2 regions of the Terriglobus albidus genome follow, and region 1 is predicted to be linked to the other one. Evidence: riboswitches for the same ligand, from Rfam matches in the RefSeq annotation. Region 1 holds a riboswitch; the other holds the start of a gene.
The links. Region 1 has a riboswitch for cobalamin ahead of metE (5-methyltetrahydropteroyltriglutamate--homocysteine S-methyltransferase). Riboswitches for the same ligand answer to the same signal wherever they lie in the genome.
Positions count from the first base shown of each region.

Region 2: linked by a shared signal. The riboswitch ahead of FTW19_RS18075 (TonB-dependent receptor) and the one ahead of metE (5-methyltetrahydropteroyltriglutamate--homocysteine S-methyltransferase) in region 1 are both predicted to bind cobalamin.

Region 1 is NZ_CP042806.1:6,273,975-6,277,378, forward strand. It holds gene metE (5-methyltetrahydropteroyltriglutamate--homocysteine S-methyltransferase) at 1-1,286, opposite strand, end outside; cobalamin riboswitch at 1,452-1,643, opposite strand; gene rpmI (50S ribosomal protein L35) at 1,763-1,960, shown strand; gene rplT (50S ribosomal protein L20) at 2,145-2,519, shown strand; gene FTW19_RS25090 (FAD-binding oxidoreductase) at 2,789-3,404, shown strand, end outside.
Region 2 is NZ_CP042806.1:4,538,510-4,541,913, forward strand. It holds gene FTW19_RS18075 (TonB-dependent receptor) at 1-1,387, opposite strand, end outside; cobalamin riboswitch at 1,415-1,627, opposite strand; gene FTW19_RS18080 (copper homeostasis protein CutC) at 1,739-2,485, opposite strand; gene FTW19_RS18085 (SIS domain-containing protein) at 2,575-3,404, opposite strand, start outside.

The sequences.
Region 1 (3,404 bases):
GTCGTTGTCGGCAGCAGCGGCAGATGCAACGCAGCACGTTGCAGCGGAGCACGTTCCGCATACGTCTGCGGACGACTGAAATCCGTCTCGTTGAGCGTGGCCAACTTCTCACGAACCTGGCTTGGCCGCGCCGCGCGGCGCTGTTCCTCAAAGTGAGCAGCATTGGCGGCGAACGCCAGAGTATCGGCCGTAGCCAGATGGCGCACCTCGCCGAGCTTCTGTACGGCAAAGCTGAGCCGTTCGAAGAGGCCCTCGGGGAGCTTGTCTTCTCCGGTCTTATCGACCGGCACATGCAGCAGGCTGCACGATGGAGCCACAACTACCCTCTGCGGACCGAGCACACCAACAGCGCGGTCGATCAGGGGCTTCACCGCGGCATACTCTGTGCGCCAGATGTTGCGGCCATCGACAACTCCAAGGGACAGCGTCTTCTCCGGCGGAAGCGCCGCGAGTACGGCATCCAGTTGCTGCGGAGCACGCACGAGATCGATGTGCAGCCCGCTTACCGGAAGGGTTGCTGCGATCTCCAGGTTGTCGCCCAGCGCGCCGAAGTAGGTGGCCACCGTGATCTGCAGCGGCTGCATGGCCAGTACGGCGTAGGCCGTGTCATACACCTGCTGCCACTCCGGAGCGAGATCCGTGACCAGCATAGGCTCATCGAGCTGGACCTGGGTTGCTCCTGCCTCAACCAGTGCGCGCAGGACGGTTTCATACGCGGTCAGCAGCTTCGGCAGCAGGCTCAGCGGTTCAATTCCGTCAACGCTCTTGCCGAGCAACAGCAGCGTAATGGGACCAATGAGCACCGGCCGGGTGGCGATGCCGAGGGACCGTGCTGCTTCGAACGCTTCGACGACTCCGGTGGGGTTGGCCTGGAAGTGCAGCCCGGCGGACCACTCGGGGACGAGGTAGTGGTAGTTGGTATCGAACCACTTGGTCATCTCCAGAGCCGGCTGCTCGGCGCTGTTGCGGGCCATGTCGAAGTACTGGCGCAGGCTGGCCCTGGCTCCATCGATCTGGGCCTCGCCATAACGGGCGGGCGTGGCTCCGAGGAGCACCATCGCGTCGAGCACCTGGTCGTAGAGGCTCAAGTCGCTGGAAGGGATAATGCCGATGCCAGCCTGCTGCTGCAGCAGCCAGTGCCTGCGGCGAAGATCGCGGGCGACGGCAAGAAGGTCGTCTTCCCCGGTCTTGCCGCTCCAGAAGGACTCAAGGGCGAACTTCAGCTCGCGATGGAGTCCCATGCGGGGAAAGCCCAGATTCGCAGTCGTCAGTTTTGCGGTAGTCATATGCAGGTTCCTTGTCAGCGGTTCTTCCGCCGGGAACCACCCGTGCGCAGTCTCTACGCCTCTGCCTAAACAGCAGAAAGCAAAAGAGATCGTCTGCAAAGTCCAATCCACGAGACCAGCATCCACAAGCGCACGCCGCAGTGGGAGAAGGCCGTGCCTGCTCCTCCACGGTGGTGGCGGCAGGCCGGTCTTCGGACTTTGGGCTGCCTACAAGATGCCGCTTCCCAGCTCCGCCAGGAGCCAGTGCGATGATGCATCCTTCGTTCCCATTACCGCTGCGGGACAGCGCCGGATTCACACCGGCTTCCCGTTTAACCGCCGCCCGTGAGCGGCAGCACCTGCACAGGCCTAGTCTATCGAACCGGCCGGGACACTGCTGCAGCCGTGGTGCAACCCGGCGGAAGAGGGCCAGCGCAAGCAGAATCTGGGGTATACTGAAAAACGTTGTCCAATGCAGTAACTCCGTAAGGGAAACCATGCCTAAGCTCAAGACACACTCAGGTGCGGCCAAGCGCTTCAAGAAGACTGGTACCGGCAAGATCAAGCGCGGTCAGTCGAAGATGCGCCACATCCTCACCTCGAAGGAGAGCAAGACGAAGCGCAAGCTCGGCAAGTCGTCTTATGTCTCCGACGGCGACCACGCAAAGGTCAGCCGCATGATTCCCTACGCGTGAGCGTAGGCAGAATCTGAACCATTTCAGGTTGAGCCGCTGGAGACAGCAACGGGCCAAGAAAAGCGTACCGGCCCCTCGGTGAGCACAAGGGTGCAACACCGACATCAGACCTGAAGCAGCAAGCGCGTGAAGAGGTACTCTCACCTCCAGCCGCCAAAACGAAGTACGCAAAAGGAGAAACACGATGCCTCGCGTAAAACGTGGCACAAAACGCAGTGACCGGCGCAAAAAGATTCTTAAGCGCGCAAGTGGTTACTTCCTCACAAAATCGAAGCTCTACCAGGCAGCGCAGGAAGCTGTTGAGCGTGGACTGAAGTTTGCCTACACCGGCCGTAAGCAGAAGAAGCGTCAGTTCCGCTCGCTGTGGATCGTCCGTATCGGCGCCGCCGCCAAGCTGAATGGCCTGAGCTACTCGCAGTTCATCAGCGGCCTGAAGAAGGCCGGCATTGAGCTGGATCGCAAGGTTCTGGCCGACATCGCCGTCAACGACGCCGCGGGCTTCACCGCCCTGGCCCAGCAGGCCAAGGATGCCAACGCCGCCGCCAAGCAGGTTGCGTAAGTAACCGCTGCAAAGTTTCAAACTAATGGGCGCGACTTCGGTCGCGCCCATTAGTTTGTCGGCTACCGATAAAGCACCTACGGAACGGAACCGCGTAAAAGCAGATTTCTCCGCTACGGCTCCGAAATGACAAACAAAATGGGGATCAGGCCGAAGCTGCTTCGAGTTTTTGCGGTTTCGTAAACTCCATCAGCTATTCTGTCTTCATGGCCACTGCCGCCGGATCCCCTCAAAGAACCTTGAGCGTACCTGACCAGAGCGACGACCAGATGACCGGAAAGCCTCCCTTTGAACCATGGGGACGCTATCCGAAATACAACGCAAACGTTGTTCCCCTGCAGTGGCAAAGCGACTTTCCCGCCATCGTTTCCAGATACGGCGGTATGCATAACGGCGCACTTGCCGTGGGCATGGGCCGCAGCTACGGCGACGTCTGCCTGCTGAAAGACGGCAATCTGATGGTCACCACCGGGATGAACCGTATCCTGGGCTGGGATCCTGAGACCGGCATACTGACGGCCGAGGCCGGCATGACGCTGGCGCAGATTCTGGACTTCTGCGTTCCGCGCGGCTACTTTCTGCCCGTCACCCCCGGCACGAAGTACGTGACCCTGGGCGGAGCGATCGCCAACGACATTCACGGCAAGAACCATCACGTTGCCGGCACCTTCGGCTGCCATGTGCCGGAGTTTGAGCTGGTGCGTTCCGATGGGACCCATCTGCGCTGCTCCGCGACAGAAAATCCTGACTGGTATGCCGCTACCATCGGCGGTCTGGGCCTCACCGGCGTCATCACCTGGGCGAAGCTGAAAATGAAGCCCATCGTCAGCCGCAAGATCGACTACGAGGGAATCCAGTTTCACGGCGTCGACGAATTCCTCGCGC
Region 2 (3,404 bases), 1.7 Mb from region 1:
TGAACGTGCCATAGGCTGAATTCTTGTAGATGCCGCGCTCGTCCTCATAGCGGAAAGCGCCCAGGACCGCCAGATGCTGCGAGAAGCGATAGTCGGTCTGATAGTAGAGCTGGTCGCGGTTACTCACCTGGTCAGAACGCGTGGGATAGGCAAGGCCGAAATCCATCGCCGCCTGGCCGCTTACCGAAAATCCATTCGCTCCGGTGATCGTCACCGGACGACCGTAGTAGGTCGTAAAGCCGAAGCTCGTAATCGGAGTGCCGACCGGAGAGAACTGGAACAACTGTTCCCGCTTGCGCGTGACACCATAGCGCACCAGGTTGTGCCATGCGCTGGTTGCCTGAAAATCCAGAGCTGCACCGGAGATCAGAATCTGGTCAGCCTGCTTGGCGTTATCGGAGATGCCGTAGAAATCATGCGCATTCGGCACACCCACCGCGGCATCGGTATTGCGCAGGGTAAAGCGCAAAGAGGTCTTCGCATTGAGCGCAAAGCCGAGGTTCGCCGCAGAGGTCGCATTGTGATAGCGGTTCCCGGGAAGAGCATTCGAAGAATCTACGCGCGAAAAACCGAGCAGGTAATCGAGCTTACGTGCGGAGCCGCTCAGATCTCCCTCATTCCGCCAGGTATGAAAGTTTCCGGCGTCTCCGGTGTATCGCAGGACAGGATGAATCGTCGTTCCCTGCTGCGTAACCAGACGCACGGCGCTCGCCGTCGCACCGGACCCAACCGTTACGCTGTCCGGACCACGATGGACTTCGATAGTATCCAGTGCAAAACTCGCCAGGTTGCCGTAATCGAAACGGCCTCCCATATCTTCAGCCGGGATACCGTCGATGGTGACACGGTTGCCATCCGACTGGCCGCCTCGCACGAACTGTGAGGTCTGGCCGCCCATCTGTCCGCTCTGAACGATCTGCACTCCGGGCATCAGACGAAGCTCTTCACTGACGCCATAGCGAGGCCACAGAGCATCCGGCTGAATCAGGCTCACCGAAGAACTGGTCTGGGAAAGCGTTGTCGGCAGACCAGTGGCGGTCACCGTGATCTCATCCTTGCGCTCATCGAGACGCAGCGTGACATCCTGCTGTACGAGGTCCAGCCGTCCGCCGTAAAAGCTGCGTGATGGTGTCGTCGCAAAACCCTGGCTGGAGGTCAGCAGCAGAAAGCGCCCGCCCTCAGAGCTGCGCAGCTCATATTCGCCTTCAGGTCCGCTCACACCGGTGGCGACGACACTATTGCCAAGCAGAAGCTGCAGCCGTGCACCACTCACGCCGGCGCCCAATTGATTGGTTACGCGCCCGCGAACAACGACGGCATGTGCCGCGGAAGCAGATAACAGTATGGCTAGAATGGCCGCTCGCAGACGGCCTGCAGGAATACTCATAAGACTCCTCCGTTCCCCCTCGGAACGTTGGCTGGTCACAGTGAAACCGGTCTCCTGACTTTACGCATTCCAGCAGAAAGATTGGGCGTTCCCTTCCCGTCCCTGAAGAACAGTGAGAAATGGCCGGCTGCTGATCGCCCCTCCTGAAGTGATGCTCCAAGGAGTGACGTGCGCTTACAGTTGCGGGGCAGTGGCGGAATCTCACCGCGCTTCCCGAACATTTCACCGCGTCGATTCTCTTAAAACGCAGGGTCAGGGCATGTCTCGCAATTCCCTGATGTCAGGAATTTGTGGAAACATGTGTACCCCACGAAGATCACTCGGCACAGTTGCTCGCGTGTATTGCAGATTCTACACGGCAGGCTGCCGCTCAATTGTCAGTAAATGTTTGACGCGCGCCACATCGTCCCGCGAAGTAATCCGCACCAGCTCACGTTCTTCGTCTCCCATGGCCAGCCTGCTGCCGGCTATGGCCTCGCCGCGGAAGGATCCATGCAGCCAGTCGACACCGGTCGCATCCCAAAGCTGCCTGGCGTTGCGTACTGTCACGCCGGCGCCACCCATAATCCGAATACGCCCTGTGGCTTGCCGCACCAGCGAAGAGACCATCTGCTGGCCATGCTCCAGGGAGTCGTCTCCGCCCGAGGTCAACACCTCGTCCACACCACACTGGATCAGATCTTCAAGAGCTTCTTCCAGATCTGCCGCAACATCGAAGGCTCGGTGAAAGACCACCTTCATCGGCCGGGCCCGCTCCACCAGCTCTAGCGTGCGCTTTACGTCGATTGTATGGTTCTTCATCAGGACGCCGAAGACGACACCATGAGCACCGACCTCTTTGCAGCCTTCAATGTCCATCCGCATCACTGTCAGCTCTTCCTCGGTATAGAGGAAGTCGCCGGCGCGCGGACGGATCATCACATGCACCGGCACTTCACTTACCTGCAGCGCGGCGCCGATAAAGCCGATACTGGGAGTGAGTCCGCCGTCGGCGAGAGCCGAACACAGCTCAATCCGATCGGCGCCTCCTTCAAGAGCGGCGTTCAGCGACGTTGTGGAGTCCACGGCAACTTCAAGCCGTACAGGACGAGACTGCATCAGCGGACCATCTCCCATATGTACTTCTGAGCGACCAGAAGAGCACAGCCGTACTTATACCTGCAAGCACAAACCATGCCTGCAGGAACCTACTCAACTACCACTGACTTCACGAGGTTGCGCGGCTTATCCACGTCAATTCCGCGTCCAATGGCCATGAAATAGGCGAAGAGTTGTAGCGGCACAACCTCAAGGATCGGCAGAAGATGCTCGGGCGCTGCCGGCACCTCCACAATGGCGTCAGCCAACGCCGCCGCCTGGACGTCTCCCTCATTGGCGATCGCCAGAATCGGAGCTCCCTGCGCACGCATATCCTGCATCAACTGCATCACCTTCTCGTAACGCAGCACGCTCTCGGCGTCGTTGTGGTCGACGGTCGCCAGCATCACCAGCGGAGTCTTGCTGCCTACCAGGGCATTGGGTCCGTGCTTCAGCTCTCCGCTGGGATAGCCCTCGGCATGGATGTAGCTGCTCTCTTTCAGCTTCAGAGCGCCTTCACGGGCAATCGCATAGTGAACACCGCGGCCAAGGAAGAGAAACGTCTCCGCTGCCTGCAGACGGCCCGCCGCTACGGCAACCACCTGTTGCCAGCGCGGAAGCCATGCACGCATCTGAATAATGATCTGCGGCACAACCTTCTCCAGCCCGATAGCCGGCAAACCCCGCTGCGCAGCCGCCTGCTCCGCCAATACTGCCAGCAGCAGAAGCTGCGTGGTAAAGCTCTTAGTCGCCGGAATCGCCTTCTCTACGCCCGCCTGCGTGGTCAGCGCGACATCGGCCTCGCGCGCCATGGACGAGGTGGCGACATTGGTAATCGCAAGCGTCTTCTGCCCCATCTCCTTGGCCTTGCGCAAAGCCGCCAGCGTATCAGCAGTCTCTCCCGACTGCGAGACGACGATCACGGCTGCCTGCTTGAGAC